One region of the Staphylococcus ureilyticus genome, then DNA from elsewhere that is predicted to be linked to it. Evidence: predicted binding sites of a transcription regulator. Region 1 holds the regulator's gene; each other region holds the start of a gene.

The links. Region 1 encodes LexA, which represses DNA repair genes until DNA is damaged. Its sites were predicted from a motif close to CGAACATATGTTCG; they were not measured.
Region 2: a site for LexA is predicted at 4,548-4,561, ahead of uvrB (excinuclease ABC subunit UvrB). Genes of this name have one in related genera too.
Region 3: a site for LexA is predicted at 3,008-3,021, ahead of MUA21_RS08370 (YolD-like family protein). Genes of this name have one in related genera too.

Annotation. Positions count from the first base shown of each region.
Region 1 is NZ_CP094825.1:1,057,306-1,064,219, reverse strand. It holds gene tkt (transketolase) at 1-1,551, opposite strand, end outside; gene MUA21_RS05130 (DUF896 domain-containing protein) at 1,628-1,876, opposite strand; gene sosA (DNA damage-induced cell division inhibitor SosA) at 2,000-2,233, opposite strand; gene lexA (transcriptional repressor LexA) at 2,376-2,999, shown strand; gene MUA21_RS05115 (CAP domain-containing protein) at 3,188-4,204, opposite strand; gene guaC (GMP reductase) at 4,225-5,202, opposite strand; gene rpsN (30S ribosomal protein S14) at 5,394-5,663, opposite strand; gene rpmG (50S ribosomal protein L33) at 5,887-6,036, shown strand; gene MUA21_RS05095 (hypothetical protein) at 6,388-6,636, shown strand.
Region 2 is NZ_CP094825.1:529,353-536,266, reverse strand. It holds gene uvrA (excinuclease ABC subunit UvrA) at 1-2,409, opposite strand, end outside; gene uvrB (excinuclease ABC subunit UvrB) at 2,415-4,400, opposite strand; gene MUA21_RS02475 (CsbA family protein) at 4,709-4,939, opposite strand; gene MUA21_RS02470 (YfbR-like 5'-deoxynucleotidase) at 4,945-5,586, opposite strand; gene MUA21_RS02465 (CHAP domain-containing protein) at 5,940-6,860, opposite strand.
Region 3 is NZ_CP094825.1:1,681,974-1,688,887, reverse strand. It holds gene MUA21_RS08390 (DUF4097 family beta strand repeat-containing protein) at 1-225, shown strand, start outside; gene MUA21_RS08385 (C45 family autoproteolytic acyltransferase/hydrolase) at 416-1,456, opposite strand; gene MUA21_RS08380 (hypothetical protein) at 1,886-2,056, shown strand; gene MUA21_RS08375 (hypothetical protein) at 2,079-2,552, shown strand; gene MUA21_RS08370 (YolD-like family protein) at 2,560-2,985, opposite strand; gene pglS (6-phosphogluconolactonase) at 3,298-4,335, shown strand; gene MUA21_RS08360 (aldehyde dehydrogenase) at 4,396-5,775, opposite strand; gene MUA21_RS08355 (manganese-dependent inorganic pyrophosphatase) at 5,929-6,855, opposite strand; gene MUA21_RS08350 (cysteine hydrolase family protein) at 6,911-6,914, opposite strand, start outside.

The DNA.
Region 1 (6,914 bases):
TAGTACTAAAGATGTAGGCGTACTTTCTGATTCCATCGCTACTTCCCAAGCTACACGTGTTTCATTACCGTCTGCTGGGCGAATAACATTCATGTTTGGAATTGCACGTAAACCAGCTAATTGTTCGATAGGTTCATGTGTAGGACCATCTTCACCAACAGCAATTGAATCATGCGTAAAAATAAACGTTGAATTTAATCCCATGATTGCTGATAAACGAAGTGCTGGTTTTAAATAGTCACTAAAGACGAAGAAAGTTGCTCCATATGGGTGTAAACCACCATGAGCTGCCATACCATTCACTGCAGCACCCATTGCAAATTCACGTACACCAAACCAGATATTTTTACCTTCAGGTGTATCTTTATCAAAATCAACCGCATCTTTAACGTTTGATTTATTTGAACCTGCTAAGTCAGCTGAGCCACCAAAGAATGAAGGCACTGTTTTACTAAGTGCTTGAATGACTTCACCAGAATCTGCACGTGAAGCACCACTATGTCCTGCTTCAAATTCTGGCAATTCATCTGAGTAGTTCGTTGGTAATTTACCACTGATTGCTAACTTAAATGATTCAGCTAATTCTGGATATTTTTCATTGTATGTTTCAACAAGTTTATTCCAGCTTTCTTCTTTTTCATTAGCACGTTTCAACATTGTTTGTTGGAAAATTTCATATACTTCATCAGGTACGTTAAAGCGTTTTTCAGGATCCAAACCATAGTTTTCTAATGCTAATTTTCTTTCTTCTTCACCTAATGGAGCTCCGTGTACACCATGAGAAGCTTGTTTGTTTGGTGCGCCGTAACCTATGATTGTTTTTACTTCGATAATTGTTGGTACATCAGAAGCTTTAGCTTCTTTAATAGCATTATCGATAGCATCTATATCATTACCATCTTTAACTAAAATATGTTCCCAACCATATGATTCAAAGCGTGTTTTAACATCTTCAGAAAATGCTTTGTTTAAATCACCGTCTAAAGAAATATCATTTGAATCATATAACACGATAAGCTTATCTAATTGGTTATGACCAGCTAATGATGCAGCTTCATGCGAAATACCTTCCATTAAATCCCCATCAGAAGCTATCACATAAGTATGGTGGTCTACTACGTTAGCGTCTTCTTTATTAAACTTACCAGCAAGATGTTTTTCAGCCATCGCCATACCTACAGACATAGCAAAACCTTGTCCTAATGGTCCAGTTGTTACTTCAACACCATCTGTATGTCTAAACTCTGGATGACCTGGAGTTTTTGAACCCCATTGTCTAAATTGTTTTAATTCATCCAATTCTAAACTACCTGAAACATGTAATAAACTATAAAGTAACGCAGAACCATGCCCTGCAGATAATACAAAACGATCTCTATCAAAGAAATCTTTTGATTGGGGGTTGAAATTTAAGTGGCGTGTCCATAATGTATATGCCATTGGAGCAGCTCCCATTGGTAATCCAGGGTGACCTGAGTTTGCTTGCTCAACAGCATCGATACTTAAAGCTCTTATCGTATCTATTGCTAATTGATCTTTTTCTTTATTCATCTAAATGACTTCCTTTCTTATAGCAAGTTTCAGTACTATTATACCTTATTTAGTATTTATTTAACAAAAAATTGATTTAGTTATTATCTTTTTTATCTTTAGAATCTAATATTTTTTTCACCTTTTCAGGTGTTACATCATTGCCCTCGGGATCAATGACTCTTGTACTTTCAATTTGTTTTTTAAAGCTTTTTCGGAAAGAATCTAAATATGCCTTCCTTAATTTCGATTGCTCTTTTGATTCAGATTCAGTTAACCCTTGTTCCTTTTTCTTTTTTGCTAACTCATTTATACGCTTAATATCTACGGCATCATTTTTCGCCATAATAAACCTCCGTAATTCATAATATAGAAAATATAACAAAAAAATAAGCGAAACTAAATAGTTACGCTTATTTTATCAATTTCCTAAGCAAATTCACTTTCACAATAAAAGTAGCTTAATATGTTATTTGGCTTTAGCTAAAAATTGATTAAGTGTTCGTTCGCTTTTTTCATCTGAGTTCATTTGATACTGTTCGTCTTTTGTAGAAACATTTGTCATTTGATGATCTGTCATTTCGTACGTCTGTTCTGATTCGGTATTATAATAAGCAGTCAATATGAATACAGTACATAAAACCATTGTAGCTAACAATACTGCAATATAAGGTTTGATTTGATATATATATAGTTTAAGCATATAAGTCACTCCTAAGAACGTTTGTTTGTATCTATACTTTATCAGAACATCTGTTCTCTGTCAATATGAAAACGAACAAACGTTTGTAAACGTTAATAATACATGCTATAATAAAAATAAATTAATGTAGGGAGTGCCTATTATGAGAGAATTAACTAAGCGACAAAATGAAATTTTTGAATATATTAAGCAGACTGTTCATTCAAAGGGTTATCCGCCAAGTGTTCGAGAGATTGGTGAAGCTGTTGGTTTAGCATCAAGTTCAACTGTGCACGGACATCTTTCTAGATTAGAAGAAAAGGGTTATATAAAAAGAGATCCAACTAAACCACGTGCAATCGAAATCGTTACCGAACAATTAGGTGAAACTGTAAACATGGAATCCACAATCCACGTGCCAGTCATCGGTAAAGTAACAGCAGGTATACCTATCACTGCTGTCGAAAATGTTGAAGAGTATTTTCCGTTACCTGAGCACTTTACATCTACACATAACAGTGATATTTTCATCTTAAATGTTGTTGGTGATAGCATGATTGAAGCTGGAATATTGGATGGAGATAAAGTTATCGTAAGAAGCCAAACGATTGCTGAAAATGGTGATATTATTGTAGCCATGACAGAAGAGAATGAAGCTACAGTCAAACGTTTTTACAAAGAAAAAACACGTTACCGTTTACAGCCGGAAAACAGTACAATGTCGCCAATCTATTTAGATCAAGTTGCTGTGTTGGGTAAAGTTGTCGGCCTATTTAGAGAAATTTAATTTTATAGATAAAGACACTCTCAATAAATAAGAGGCTACGCTCTAAGCGTAGCCTCTTATTTATTGTCATTTTTTTCTAAAACATCTTTTACTTTTTCTAGTATATCTTCTGTTTGATCTTTTTTATTTGTTGTCATAATACCTCATCCTCACAGAATACAGATACCCTTTTCAACAATGTATAAACACTATCCCGTATAATTTTCAGTCCAATAAGGTTGTTTGTGTTCATTAAAATCAACTCCGACACCTAACGTACTAAATTCATCTTTAAGGATATTTTTTCTATGACCTAAAGAGTTCATCAATCCTTGATGAGCATATATACTACTTGGTTGACCATAAGCTAAATTCTCGCCAGCTGCATTAAAATCATGGCCATCTTGTTCTAATCTATCAAATGGTGAATCACCAGATTGATTATTATGGTCAAAATAATTATTCTCAGCCATATCAGTGCTGTGTTTACGTGCTGTATCAGAGATAGCTGTCGAATAATCTAACGTATTTAACCCATGTTGTACTCTTTCAGCATTGACCAAATCAAGGTTTTGCAGTTCAAAACCTTTTGCTAAATTACGCGATGGTGTTTCATATTGATTTTGAAGTCTATTCTCCATTTTTTCACTTACTAATAGTAGCGCAGTAAGATTATTGTCATTATGTTTGTCATAAAAAGCAGTTGTGTAAATGTTGTCTTTTTTAAAATTGTCAAATTCATTATCGCGAACGTCTATACTTAAATGACCTTTGCGTTTTGCAGTTATCGGATCACCTAATCGTTCTCTAACTATATCTTTAGGAGTATTGTATTTGATTTTAGATTTTGAAGAAATAACATTTTGATTACTGTATAGTCCGTTCACTTTACCTTTAATATAACTTACCATAATAAAACGCTTATAATTCTCCGAATAGTAAGTATACCATTGCGTACCATATTCATTTGAAGTAACACGTTTTGCCTTACCTAGTTTTGTTTCAACTTCATCCTTTGACATATTCATTTGAATGTTATTCAAAGCAAATTCTTGCTCATCAGGTACTTTTAAAGCATTTTCAGTTTGTGACTGTTCAGAAGAAGACCAACTATCTACTTTTGCTTTAAATTGTTGCTGTAAATTTTCTAAAGGTGTAAATGCTTTGATTGGAGTAATTAAAACAATACAAAGAAATACAATTACATATAATAAAAATCGTTTAATTTTTTACACCCACTAGTTTATTAGTCTCTATCTCCATTAAAGATTGAGTTTCTTACTATAACATAATCCACTTTAGTTAATGAATTTAAATCATTGCCACCTGCATATGAAATAGAACTTTGTAAATCTTGTTGCATTTCAATTAATGTGTCTTTCAATAAACCTTTATGCTCAACAAACATTTTTTTGCCTTCAACATTTTTGTGTTCACCTTTTTGGAATTCTGACGCACTACCAAAATATTCTTTATACATTTTTCCATCTAATTCAACGGTTTCACCAGGTGATTCTTCATGTGCAGCAAACAGTGATCCTACCATAACCATTGATGCACCAAAACGAATTGATTTAGCAATATCACCGTGAGTTCTGATTCCTCCGTCAGCTATTATTGGTTTTCGTGCAGCTTTACTACAATGGTTCAACGCGGCTAATTGCCAACCACCTGTGCCAAAACCTGTTTTAATTTTTGTAATACAAACACGACCTGGTCCAATACCAACCTTAGTTGCGTCTGCACCAGCATTTTCCAGTTCACGTACGCCTTCCGGAGTACCAACGTTACCAGCGATAACAAATGCTTCAGGTATGTGCTTTTTAATATGTTTAATCATATTAATGACAGCATCTGAATGACCATGAGCGATATCAATTGTTATATATTCAGGAATCACATTATCATGTGCTAATTTTTCAACAAAATCAAATTCACGCTCTTTGATACCAACTGAGATTGAAGCAAATAATCCTTTATCATGCATTTTCTTAACAAATGGTATACGCGCTTCTTCATCAAATCTATGCATAATATAGAAATAATCATTTTCAGCGAACCATTCTGCTAACGTCTCATTCATTACTGTTTGCATGTTTGCAGGTACCACTGGCAATTTAAATGATTTTGGTCCAAATTTCACAGTAGTATCACATTCTGAACGACTATTTACAATACATTTATTTGGAATAAGCTGTATATCTTCGTAATCAAATATCTTCATAATTAAATAAACCCCTAACATTTATTAATAAAATAGTATTTAAAGGTAAGATTTTCAAATGAAATTCATAACTATAACTGAAAATACTTATACATACGATAGTTATTTCCGAACAATGACATTTAATTTATCTTTACCAATAGTTAATATACATTCTTTTACCTTAAATGTAAATGAACTAAAGTCTGAAATTACCAACTTGATTTTTTTACGCCTGGTATTTGACCTTTATGCGCATTTTCTCTAAATGCAATACGTGACATTTCAAACTTTCTGAGCACCCCTCTTGGACGGCCAGTTACTTTGCATCTGCGTGTCAGTCTTGTCGGTGAAGCATCTCTAGGTAATTTGCGTAATGCTTCATAATCTCCTTGCTCTTTCAATGCTTTTCTCAATTCGTAATATTGTGCTACTAAGCGTTCTCTCTTTTGTTCCTTAGCAATTTTGGATTTTTTAGCCATAATATTCTCTCCTTTTAAATCGTAATAATTACGTTTTGTATAATAACACATTCTATTCATTTATCAAACTAAAATAATTAAATGATTAAAATCCAAATAATAATTATCAATTTAAAATATAATTAACTATACACTTTTCAAAATTAAATCTTATTGAAATTAATAATAGAATATGGTAACATTTTAAAACGTAATGATTCCTGTTAAGAAAGAGGTGTTAACTTTGCGCGTAAATATAACATTAGCTTGTACTGAATGTGGTGATCGTAATTATATTAGCACTAAAAACAAGCGTAATAATCCAGAACGAATTGAACTTAAAAAGTTCTGTCCACGATTAAATAAATACACATTACATCGTGAAACAAAATAATTCTGTGCTTTCATTATCTTTTTAATACGACACTTCAAGCTAATTGTCTGGGATAAAACATCTCGGACGTAGCGTAAAAGTCAATTCTATTTCATTACAATAGAATTGACGTTTTTTATTATATAGTCATTTTATTAGTTTCAACATTCATTGAAAAAATGGTGATTTAAAAACTTTAAATACATAAAATTACTATCGCTTATTACAAATTATAATTTATTCACCAATTTTAATAGTTATTTAACAATAAAGTGTTTAATTAACACTTTTAAATAAGTTAAGCGTCTATTAATCATGGTCCCCAAGCCTTATAATGAAATCGTATATTAAAAAAATATGGAGGCGTTTTATATGGAAAATCGTCATATTACTGATAATCAAAAAAAGCACATAATCAATTCAATAACGGAGAAAACAAAAGATAAAAGCGTATGTAACTGTGAACATCCAAATATTGAAATATTAGATGGACATTATTTTCTACCATTGTTAACAGCTTCTTTAGGAAATGATCCAACACCTATGATAACTTTATTGTGTAATAATTGTGGGAAAATGCATTTTTATTCACAAAACTTCTTAGGTATAAAAACACGGTAAAGATTTTTAATAACTGTGTTATAAAATTAGGTATCATTCAGTCGAACATTATGTTGTTAGCGTTAATTAAACAATTCTTTAATAGCTTACAATTCTCCAACTTTGTAAGCTATTTTTATAAATGGAACAACTTAAAAACTAAACCATACTTAATACTTCAGCACGAAATATAAAAACGGATGATTTTTTACTTTATACTGTAAAAAATCATCCGTTTAATATCATATACGCATTACAGATAACTCAAATATTTAGAATAAATGAGCTGTTTTCATATC
Region 2 (6,914 bases), 530 kb from region 1:
TTTAGGCACATTTTCAAAAAAGTTTGTTGCTTCTTCGGCAGTCATAGCCAAGACATCTGCAATGTTTTGACCTTTGTATGTTACTTCAAGCGTTTCACGATTGTATCTAGTACCACCACAAACTTCACAAGGCACATAAACATCTGGTAAAAAGTGCATTTCTATTTTAATGATACCGTCACCTTTACATGCTTCACAACGACCACCTTTAACATTAAAACTAAAGCGACCTTTAGAATAACCTCTCACTTTTGCTTCATTCGTTTGTGCAAAAATATCTCGAATATTATCAAAAACACCAGTATAGGTTGCTGGATTAGAACGTGGGGTTCTACCAATCGGTGATTGATCAATATCAATAATACGATCAAGTTGGTCTATACCGTTAATTTCATCATAATCTCCTGGTTTGACTTTAGATTTATTAATCTTCTTAGCTAATGACTTATACAATACTTCATTGACTAATGTACTTTTACCAGAACCAGACACACCTGTAACAACATTCATCGTTGAAAGCGGAAAGTCTACACTAACATCTTTCAAATTATTACTTCGTGCACCTTTAACACTAATCTTTCTATCCGTAACTTCACGACGTGATTCTGGCACCTCAATTTTTTTCTTACCACTCAAATATTGACCTGTTAATGAATTTGTATTTGCCATAACTTGTTTAGGCGTACCACTAGCAACAATTTCACCACCGTGTTCACCAGCACCTGGTCCTACGTCTACTAAGTAATCTGCAGCACGCATCGTATCATCATCATGTTCAACAACGATTAAAGTGTTACCTAGATCGCGCATTTCTTTTAATGTGCTAATTAACCGATCATTATCGCGTTGATGCAAGCCTATAGAAGGTTCATCTAAAACATATAATACACCAGAAAGCCTAGAACCAATCTGAGTTGCCAAACGTATGCGTTGCGCTTCACCACCTGATAAAGAGCCAGATGCACGATTTAACGTTAAATACTCTAAACCTACATTATATAAAAATTCTAATCTCGAATTAATCTCTTTTAGAATTTGATTGGCAATTTTCCTGTCTTGTTCTGACAATGTGATATGTTCATAGTTATACAATGCATCTTTAATTGAACGTTCTACCACTTCACCAATGTTTTTCCCATCCACATATACTGATAAGGCTTCACGGCTTAATCGTTTACCGTGGCAAGTTTCACAAGTGAGTTCTGTCATGTATTTGCTCATCATTTCTCTTACAAGTTCTGAAGGAGAATCATGATAACGTCTATTGATATTATTAATCACACCTTCAAACGCCATTGTACGTTTTCTCGTTTGGCCATTTCGTTGCTTGAAGGTAAATTCAATTTCTTTATCTTTGGAACCATAAAGAATAATATCCTTTTGACGTTCAGTTAATTTTTTGAATGGTTTGTCCATATTTATTTTATAGACTTCACAAACACGATTTAATAATGTTGGATAAAAGTCTGAACTTGATGATTCCCAGGCAACGATTGCACCTTCATTCAATGATTTTTCTTTATCAGGAACGACTAAGTCTAAATCGACCATCAGTTTTTGTCCTAAACCATCACAAGTTGGACAAGCACCGAATGGGCTGTTAAAACTAAACATTCGTGGTTCTAATTCTCCGATTGAGAATCCGCAAATGGGACAAGCATGATTTTCGGAAAATTTTAACTCATCGCCACCAATAATATCTACGATTAAGTTACCTTCAGCTAATTGCAACGCCGTTTCTATAGAATCTGCTAGACGGGTTTCAATACCATCCTTGATTACAAGGCGATCTATGACAACTTCTATCGTATGATTCTTATTTTTATCTAAATTCGGCACTTCATTAACATCAATAATTTCGCCATCAACACGCACACGTACATATCCCTTTTTACTAATATCATCAATTAATTTTTCGTGCGCACCTTTTCTATGAGTTACTACAGGCGCCAGTAATTGAATCTTACTACGCTCTTCAAGTTGTAATACTTGATCGACCATTTGTTGCACAGTTTGAGATTCAATTTCGATACCATGATTAGGGCAAAATGGCTTCCCAACACGCGCATATAACAGACGAATATAATCATAAATTTCAGTAACTGTAGCAACCGTAGATCTTGGGTTTTTACTCGTTGTTTTTTGGTCTATTGAAATCGCAGGAGATAAACCTTCAATTGTATCGACATCTGGTTTATCCATTTGTCCTAAAAACTGTCTTGCATAAGCACTTAATGACTCTACATATCTACGTTGACCTTCTGCATAAATCGTATCAAAAGCCAATGAAGATTTGCCTGATCCAGATAAACCTGTCATAACTATAAGTTTATTTTTAGGTATTTCAATATCAACATCTTTTAAATTATGGGCACGTGCCCCTTTAACTACAATGGATGGTTGTTTCATTTTCGTCACCCTTCTGCTTTTAATTCAAACAACATATCTCTGAGTTCAGTTGCTTTTTCAAAGTCTAAGTCTTTAGCTGCTTGCTTCATTTCTTTTTCTATATTATCAATCGTTTTCTCACGCTCTTTTTTCGTCATTTTCTTAGGTACTTCCGTACGTTTTGCTTCGTTTGTTTCATCTGTTTCAACAGTAGCACTGATCACATCATGAATTTTTTTATTAATAGTAGTTGGTGTAATATTATGTTTTTCATTATATGCTTGTTGAATCGATCTACGACGCTCTGTTTCATCAAGTGCATAGCGCATTGAATCCGTAATTTTATCACCATACATAATCACTTCACCACCACTATTACGGGCTGCACGACCTACTGTTTGGACAAGTGATCTCTGAGAGCGTAAGAAGCCTTCTTTATCTGCGTCTAAAATAACGACTAGTGATACTTCTGGTATATCAATACCCTCTCTTAATAAGTTAATACCAACAATCACATCGTAGGTACCCACACGTAAATCTCGAATAATTTCAATTCGCTCTAAAGTTTTAATTTCTGAATGTAAATAATTCACTTTAATGCCTGCTTCTTTCATATACGTGGTTAAGTCTTCACTCATCTTTTTAGTCAATGTCGTTACTAAAACACGTTCATTTCGTTCAATACGCGTTTGTATTTCGCCAAGCAGATCATCAATTTGATTTTCTGTAGGTCTCACTTCAATTTTAGGATCTAATAATCCTGTTGGACGAATGATTTGCTCCACCATTTCATCTGTATGTTCTAATTCATAAGGTCCTGGTGTAGCAGATACATATACGAGTTGTTTCGTTTTTTCTTCAAATTCTTCAAATTTTAACGGTCTATTGTCTAAAGCACTTGGTAGCCTAAATCCATGATCCACAAGTACTTGTTTACGCGCACGGTCACCATTATACATACCTCTAATTTGTGGTAATGTCACATGTGACTCATCAATCATCACAAGCCAGTCATCTCCAAAATAATCAAGCAATGTATAAGGCGTGGAACCCATGGGTCTAAGCGTCAAATGTACAGAATAATTTTCAATACCTGAACAAAATCCCATCTCTCTCATCATTTCCAAATCATAATTCGTTCTTTGTTCTAAGCGCTGAGCTTCAAGCAATTTATTCTCAGAACGTAATTCTGATAATCGCTCTTCAAGTTCATTTTCAATACGTTGGATGGCAGATTTCATTTTTTCTTCTCGTGTAACGAAGTGGGAAGCTGGGAAAATAGCAAAATGATCGCGCTCTCTCAACACTTCTCCAGTTAAGTAATTAACCTCTCGTATTCTATCTATTTCATCTCCGAAAAATTCAACGCGAATACACATTTCTTCACGAGAGGCAGGAAATATTTCTACAACATCTCCTCTAACTCGGAACGTACCGCGTCTGAAATCTATATCATTTCTTGTGTATTGCACATCTACTAATTTTTTAAGTAACTCGCTTCTGTCCATTTCCATACCTACACGAACACTAACCACTAAGTCCCGATATTCTTCTGGATTACCTAAACCATAGATACAGCTCACACTAGCTATTATAATGACGTCATCTCTTTCAAATAGTGCACTTGTCGCAGAGTGACGCAATTGATCAATTTCATCATTAATTGACGCATCTTTTTCAATAAATGTGTCAGTTGATGGTACATACGCCTCTGGTTGATAATAATCGTAGTAACTGACAAAATACTCGACTCTATTTTCAGGAAAGAATTCTTTAAATTCACTATATAATTGTCCTGCTAACGTTTTGTTATGGGCGATGATTAAAGTCGGTTTACCAACTTGTTGAATCACATTACTCATTGTAAATGTCTTACCTGTACCCGTAGCTCCAAGTAAAGTCTGATGTCTCTTACCCGCATTCACACCATCTACAATTTGTCGAATCGCTTCTGGTTGATCACCTTTAGGATCAAAATTCGATTGTAATTTAAATGGGTAGTGTTCCATAATGACACATGCCTCCTATTATATTTCTATCCGTTCGAACATAGTTTAAATATCTCATTTAATACGCGACTTACTATAGTGGCTGTAACTATATTTTACTTAAGTATACTATTAACAGTTTACATTTTAACAGATTTATTACCTTCAATACAAACATTTGTTCGCGAAAATGATATTTCACTAAATAAAAACAAACACAGTATAATACCATGTTTGTTTGCGTTCATAAATTTTTATTCAGATAAAATGAAGTTAAATAATTATATACCTTTCATCATGCTATTACAATTAAGTTGCTTAACGCTTAATACTTAATCATCTTCTTTTTTATGGAGTTCTAGTTGGTCAATAATTAAGTAACCTGCTAATAATGAAGCAACATCTATAAAAATAATCCATTCATCATGAAAAAATCCTTTTTCAATTGAAGTACCTATTAAAATCAAAGTTAAAATCGTACCTACCCATTTACTCCTAGTCAGTACGCTAAACAATACGACAAGTATGCATGGAAAAAAAGATGCAAGTATATACCAGATCATTCATGTCACCCGTTCCTATTATTTAAAATAGACATCGTTGTTTCTCGTAATTCCGATTTTGGTATAAATCGCTCTGTAAGCATTTCAGGAATAATATTTTCTATAAAATCTTGTACTGAATTCAAATGATCAAATTGCATGATTGTTTCTAATGACATTTCGTATATTTCAAAAAATAGTGGTTCAGGGTTACGTTTTTGAATTTCACCAAATGTTTCATATAACAAATCAATTTTATCAGCAACTGATAAGATTTGACCTTCTAGCGAATCGTCTTTTCCTTCTTGCAGTCGCTCTCGATATATGGATTGATATTGTTCTGGTATTTCTTCGTTTATAAAATGATCTACCATTTCTTCTTCTACTTGTGAGAATAATTTTTTTAATTCTCCACTCGCATATTTGACTGGCGTTTTTATATCTCCTGTAAAAATTTCGGCGAAATCATGGTTTAAGGCTTTTTCGTATAAGCTTTTCCAATCTACTTTATTACCGTGATATTCTTCTACTGTGCCTAAATACTGAGCAATTTTAGTCACTTTAAAAGAATGTGCAGCAACATTATGCTCAAAATATTTAAATTTCCCAGGCAATCGTATTAATTTTTCTAAGTCTGATAAACGTTTAAAATATTGATGTACTCCCATGATAGCGCCTCCTCATTTATTTAATGATTGATTATACTTGATTTTATAATATCATTCCATATGTAAAATGTCTTTTTAATGCCGTTAAATATCATCAAATCGATCTAATTTTAAAATATAACTTACTTTTTTGTCTTTCAAGTTTTACTCATTTTACAAAATTCAAAAAAAATAAGACTGTAATAAATTTTAGTGAAAAGTATATTAAGTGTGAAAAATACTGACTCTGAGGCGTTTAGACTGTATGCAGGACCTTTAAGATAATAAGCCCGAGACATGTTTATGTCCCGGGCTATACATTAAGAATATTGTTACAATTTCAGATGAAACTGCTAGATATAAGTTTTTATTTTTTAATGAATATAATTATATTGTCCTGAATTGTAAATCGTTCTATAGGATTTTTGTCCCAAGCCTTGCATGTTCATCTCTGAAACTAAAATGGAGCCATCACTGTTTTGACGTTCTACAATCCCTACATGACCATAATTTCCAGCGCTACTCTGTAAAATAGCACCTACTTCAGGTGTAGCATTAACCACATAACCATTTTGACGCGCAGCCGATGCCCAGTTATTAGCATTGCCCCATAAATTGCCTATAGATTTACCAAGTTGTTGACGTCTATCAAAAGCATAGTATGTACACTGCCCCCAAGCATAATAATTCTGCCCACCGGCTACATAGTGTTTTGATTGATAGCTATTATTGTGAAGGTTGTGACCATTTGAAGTGGTATTGCGCGCATCAACACTGTTATTTGACCAAGATTGCTGCTTTACTGGTGTATAATCGTTCGCTAATCTTGTGAAAGCATTACTGTTTTCAGTTGTTACCCCTGTTGTGAATGGATCATTATTCGAGTCACTTTGTACGTATGCACTCTGTAGTTGGTTGTCTAAATGTGACGATCCTTTTTCAGAAACTGCAATGAGTTGCCCAGGATAAATTGTTTCAGTAATGAATGGATTTAATTGATAAAGTTCATTTAAACTGAGGTGATGTTTATTCGCAATACTTTGAAGTGTATCGCCTTCTTTAACTTCTACAATATCTTCGTCAGGTAATACAAGCGTTTGCCCAACCTTAACCGACTGCACAAATTCCATATGATTCAATGATTGTATCGTATGAGTCGTTGTTGCGAATGCATGCGCTATATTTGATAAATCCGTATCTTCTTTCACTGTATGTACTTGATCAGCTGACGCTAGACCATTCATTCCAAAAAACAGTGCTGCAGAAGTTACAGAAAAAGTTAAGCCTTTCTTCATGATGTATTTCAATCCTTTGCTGTCTAATTTTATTCAATATTTAATCAATCATAA
Region 3 (6,914 bases), 620 kb from region 1:
ATAAACTTATCTAATACAGAAATCGATTCAAATTTTAAGGCTTCTGCTAAAAAAGGTGATATTAATATTAGTTATAAAGCGGCGCCGAAAAATACACTTCTAAAGTTATATCCATTTCATGGAGATGAAAAAGTTAACAATAAGCATTTTGTGAATCAAAAAATAGGAAATGGGGATAATATTTTAGAGTTATATACCACTGACGGAGATATAGTGATTGATTAATTACTTTTATAGAATCTGGGACATCATTGACTCGTCCCAGATTTTTTCATATTGTTAGTGAGCCTTATGTATAAGATTCAGCCCAGGTACTCATTTTGTACTTTTTTCGATTTTAATCATCATTGCTAGGAGAGAGACAATAAAATCTTTTTAATAAAATTAGTTCTCTGTTTCACTCCTTTTGTATAGTCTAATAAGTTGCAAAGGTTAATTCGGTATCTAATTGACCAAAAAGTGTGTCTGTAGATAAAGCTTGTCCATTAAGCCAGTTTGCAAAGTTTATTTTGGTCGGATGTTTATTTTCACCGATTGCAATATATGCAGTTAAAGTCTGTGGTTCATACATACTCGTATGTATTGTTCCTGACCAACTTCTAAAAAGCTTGCTATAAATGTTATATTGAGGGTTATTAAATAATTTAAAAGCTTCTGCTTTATTTAGGTGTGCTGGTTTATGTTTAATAAGCCGTTCTAAACGCGCCTCTGATTCTGCTGTATAATTTCTATTTTCATGTGTTAATAATTTAAAGTGATTCGTACAAGTTTGGTCATAGCGCACGTTAATTGAACGGGGTGTAACTTCAATAATTGCATGATCTAGATTTTTATCCATAACAATGTAGCTAAATGAACTTCTATGTGGGATTTCCTTTAATAGTTGTATTGCTTCTGGTACAGTTTTACAATACTGTAGAATAATTCTACCTATCATATAACATACAAAACCGTCTCCAGGATGTTTACGGTGCATGAAATTGTAACCCATAGACAGTCCAGCTTCGTTCATTCCATCCATTCTTCCAGTTACACGCGAAGTTGGCCCAACCTGTGCTAAACCACCATCATTTGGTTGAAATAATAAATATCGTCCATCATAAGTGGCAGGATGGTAGTCGTAATTGCGTACCATGTAATCATTTCCTAAAAAGACAGTGCAACCGCTATTTTTTAATGGTGTAAAACGGTAATGTCCGAAGTTTAATATCATTTGTTTGGTAGGGAGATTCAAAACTTCTTGCATACCTTTTATTTCTTCCCAAATTTGTGGGGCATATATTTGGAAAATTTCATATGTTTCTTTAATATTTATATCAAATCTAGGCATGCGTTTTTTCCATTCTTTTTCTCTATTTTTTAGCATTGGTGTTTGCTGCATCCATTTAGCAGTTTTGACGCCTAAATCAAAATGTGATCCTCGGTGCGTTAAAATATCTGATTGTACTTTTTGCATAAAAAAACTCCTATGTTAAGTGTAACCTTACAATAATGTTATCTCATTGTAACGTCATGTTAATTGTATTACTGTTCTGTGGAAGTTATCATAAAATTAACTTTTAAAACTAAATCTTAATTTAGTTGAATGAGGTGATGATTATGTTAAATTACTATGGACAATTAAGAGATGCTCTATCAACTTGGTGGGGTAATTAATATCTAATGATTATTTTATAGTAGTATCATGTTTACTTCAAATGGTTATTAAATTCCAATTCTTTTCAAACTATTTAAGTTATAATGGTTATTTAGTATATTTATAATGTAATTTTATATTATGAATCCTTAGAATAATTTATTTGAAAAAGGGTATATATTTATTGATGTCTTTAAGTATGCTATCATAATTGTTAGACATGTTAATAAATTATTGAGGTGAAACAGAATGTGGAATTTTATTAAAGGTTTATTTAAATTTGTATTCGGTACAATTCTTACTGTATCGTTAGCAGCAGGAATAGGTGCTGTTGTATTCGCTTATATCTTCAAAAAAGACTTTGAAGATATCGAAAATAAAACAAAAGAAATCGTTTCAGACATCGAATCTAATAATTAAGTAATTGATAGAACACTTTTAAGTGTTCTATTTTTTTTTAGCCTCCGTTCATCTGCCGAAAGCAGATACTACGGAGGCTTATGCAGTCGAAAGACTGCGAACCAAAGTAAAAGAACTGCTGAAAGCAGATGCTACGGAGGCATATGCAGTCGAAAGACTGCGAACCAAAGTAAAAGAACTGCTGAAAGCAGATGCTACGGAGGCATATGCAGTCGAAAGACTGCGAACCAAAGTAAAAGAACTGCTGAAAGCAGATGCTACGGAGGCATATGCAGTCGAAAGACTGCGAACCAAAGTAAAAGAACTGCCGAAAGCAGATGCTACGGAGGCTTATGCAGTCGGAAGACTGCGAACCAAAGTAAAAGAGCTGCCGAAAGCAGATGCTACGGAGGCATATGCAGTCGAAAGACTGCGAACCAAAGTAAAAGAGCTGCCGAAAGCAGATGCTACGGAGGTATATGCAGTCGAAAGACTGCGAATGACATGTGTGCAATAACTGACTTTTAGTACGATGTTGGCTGATGCTTTAGGTTTATGTTTGTGATATCAAAATGCGATAATTTTATTGTGTTTGAAGTAGCAAGTGGATATCCCTCCAAATTCATATGAAGCATATCAATATTTTTAATTTCCAATGTGATATATTCTAGCCAACCATTCTTATAATATTCGATATCCACTGGTATATTTGCATGTAGTGCTTGATGTAGTTGAATATTAAGTTCATTTAATTGATCGTCTGATAAAATAGGACGGTCAATTTTATTTTGATCAATGATATGTTGTTGTACTGCCTCAAATTGTTCGGGTAACGTTGCAAATGGTGCCCACTTAACCATTCCGCGGCCTTGTGGAATATTAGGATTTAATTTTTCTCTAGGTATTTTTCTATAATCAGTTTCTTTATTATTATATTCATTTGAAAGCATCTAATCACCTCAATTCAATAATAGAACACTTGTTCGTATTATTGCAAGTTATTTTTCAATATTTAATAAAATGTTAGCGTAACGTCTGAAAACTGACCTGATTTATAAAAGAAAGCAGATAATAATTAAAGTGAAAGCTAGAAAATGATATGTTTAATTAAGATAAATTAGTTTAATAAAAGTAAAAGTTATTTTTGTCATATAGGTTACAATGAGATGATGTATAAACGCGTATTAGCACTAAAACCATTATATTGTCATTTAGCATTAATATTTATTAAAATGAAAGTATCATTATATGGAGGGGTTTACATGACTACAGTAGGATATATCGGTTCATATACGAAAAAAGAGGGGAAGGGCATTTACCGTTTCGAATTAGATGAACAAACAGGAACGATTGTTGAGGTAGAAACAGGTTATGAATTAGAAGCATCAACATACGTGAATCAGCATGACTCATTTTTATATGCTGTCACACGTGAAGGCGAAGACTGTGGTATCGCAAGTTTTAAAATAGACCAAGATGGCAAAATTAGCCTTATTAATAAATGTTTAGCTTCAACAAAAGGTAGCGGATGTTATGTTTCAGTTTCGCCAAATGGAAAATACATTTTTGAAGCAGTTTATGGTGCAGGACTGGCTCGTATTTATGAAGCGAATCCGACTACTGGTGAAGTTATTCGTTTAATTCAAGAGTTAACACATGATTACCCAACAGGTCCTTTAGAAAGACAAGAACAACCTCATGTCCATTACCTTGGTATAACACCAGATGAAAAATATGTGGTGGCTATGGATTTAGGGACAGATAAGATTGTAACGTATGAATTTGGAGATAATGGATACAGTGAATATGCAGTATATGACTTTGAGCCAGGAGATGGACCACGGCATATTGCTTTCCATGAAAATGGGAAAATCGCTTATGTTGTACACGAATTATCAAATATTGTAAGTGTTATGGAATACGAAAATGGTGAATTCTCAGAAATTGAGCGCCATGCAACAATACCCGAAAATTTTGAAGGTGCAACCAAGTTAGCTGCAGTAAGATTATCTCACGATCAAAAGTTCTTATATATTAGTAATAGAGGACATGATAGTATTGCTATCTTCAAACTTGGAGACAATGGCTCAACAATTTCACTCGTAGATATAGTGGTAAGTGGAGGGGCATTTCCTCGTGATTTTAATATTACTGAATCAGATGACTTCTTAGTTTGCGCCCATCAAGAGGGTGATTATGAAGTTGTTGTATTTAAGAGAGACAAAGTTACTGGAAAATTAGAGAAAGCAGATGACCATAAAAATGCACCAGAAGGTGTTTGTGTTCAGTTTTTAAAATAAAATAAATGATAAAAATCCCGAAAACTTAGCTTAGTTTTCGGGATTTACTATATTAAAATATTATTTGTTGAAGAATGCTTTAATATATTTAAATTTTCCCTTGTAAGGAGGGAACAATAGGCTTGATTCCAACCTTGTAGATTTAAAAATATATGATTTATCATGACTAAAAGTATCAAAAGAATATTTTCCATGGTATTTTCCTATACCAGAAGCACCAACGCCACCAAAAGGTAAATTAGGGTTTGCTAAATGCATTAAGGTATCATTGATTGCACCACCACCAAAGGATAATTCATTTAGTATTCTCTCTGAACTGTTTTCATCTTCACTAAATAAATAAAGGCTAAGTGGTTTAGGTTTAGTACGTATTAAATCAATTGCTTCGTCAAAATCATCGTAAGCTATAATAGGTAAAATTGGTCCGAAAATTTCATTTTCCATAATTTTTGAATCGAAAGTAGTACCGTCTAAGATAGTAGGTGCAATAAAATTTTCATCAATATCAGTTTGACCACCAAAAGTAATCTCAGGGTGATGAATATTTAACAATTCATTTAAACGGTGATAATGTTTTTTGTTTACAATACGTCCAAAGTCTGGACTATCTTGAATATTTGTACCATAAAATTCAGTTATTGTCTTTTTTAATGCACTGATGAGCTCATCTTTTACTTTACGATTTACCAGTAAGTAATCCGGTGCAACACAAGTTTGTCCAGCATTTGTAAACTTACCAAAACAAATACGTTCACTTGCAACTTTAATATTTGCACTTTCGTCAATGATTGCAGGTGACTTTCCACCTAATTCTAAAGTTACAGGCGTTAAGTTTTTGCTTGCAGCGCTATATACGATGCGTCCAACTTGCTCACTACCTGTGAAGAAAATATAATCAAAAGGTAAATGAAGTAAAGACTGAGTTGTATCAGCATTTCCTTGAATGATATTAATATACTCAGGATCAAAGGCGTCGGAAATGATTTGCTGTATGACATCAGATACATTCGGTGTGAATTCAGAGGGTTTTAGTATTATAGTGTTCCCTGCAGCAATTGCACCAATCAACGGTTCTATTAACAATTGGAATGGATAATTAAAAGGTCCAATAATTAGCACTGTGCCATAAGGTTCTTTCATAATGTAACTTTTGGTAGGAAACATAAATAAGGGTGTATTGACTTGTTTGGTTTTGGCCCAATTTTTTAGTTCTTTACGAGCTGATTTAATATTTTTTAATGTAAAGCCAATCTCAGTTGCGTAGGCTTCTACTTTATTTTTACCTAAATCTTTTTGAAAAGCTTCAAGTAAGTCATTTTCGTAATTTTTAATACTCTTACTTAACTGTTTGAGTTGTTTTTTTCTAAATTTAAGTGATTTGGTTTCATGAGTATTAAAATATTGTTTACTATTGTGGAAAGATTGTTCTATTGAATTCAAATATTATTCCTCCTAGTATATTGATGATTTAGATAGTTTAAAAAGATGGATAAAAAAACTGGAACATAATTATTATTATGTCCCAGTTTTTCTATATAGTAAACTATTTAAGTTTTTACTATATAGCGTTATATATATTGATAAAGTATGAGATTAGCTTAAAGCTTCTGTAATTTGTGGTACAACTTGTTTTTTACGAGATACAACACCTGGTAAAAATGCAGTATTATTGTCTAGTTTAACGTTGAATGCGTTGCCTACTTTATCTTTTTCAGCACCAACAACTAAAATTTTAGAATCACTGTTGATGATATCAGTTACAAGCAGTACAAATAAATCATATTTTTCATTTGTACTTACTTCTAACATTGCTTTTTCTAACTCTTCTTGACGTTGGAAAACTTCATCAATATCTACGGTATTAACTTGACCGATACGTGTAATATAGTCACCCATATTAAATGATTTTGCATCCATATTTAATAGCTCAGATGCAGTTTTGTCAGTTGTTGAAGCACCTGCTTTTAACATTTCTAAACCATAAGATTCTAAGTCAACATCTGCAATTGATTTTAAAGCTTCAGCAGCGTCAATATCTTCTTGTGTACAAGTTGGTGATTTAAATAGTAAGCTATCTGAAATGATAGCAGAAATCATTAAACCAGCAATTTCAGGTTTGATTTCAAAACCACGTTCTTTGTACATTTTGTATAAGATTGTTGCAGTACAACCTACTGGCTCAGCACGGTAATATAATGGTCCTGCAGTTTCAAAGTTTGAAATTCTATGATGGTCAACGACATGTTGAATTGATGACTTATCAATTGTATCAGCACTTTGTTGGAATTCATTATGGTCAACTAAGATAACATTTTGATTATTTAAATCATCACTAAGTAATTCTGGTGTGTCTACATTAAAATGATTTAATGCGTATTGAGTTTCAGGTCCTACTTCGCCTAAACGATAAGGTGTTGCGTCTGTATTTCCTGTTTGTTGTTCAAAATCTGCCATAATAATAGCTGATGAGATTGCATCTGTATCTGGATTTTTATGACCGAAAATATAAGTTTTTGCCATGTTTTAATTCTCCTTAATTTTTTATTTAATTTTATTTTATCATGATTTTCTATTGTTAT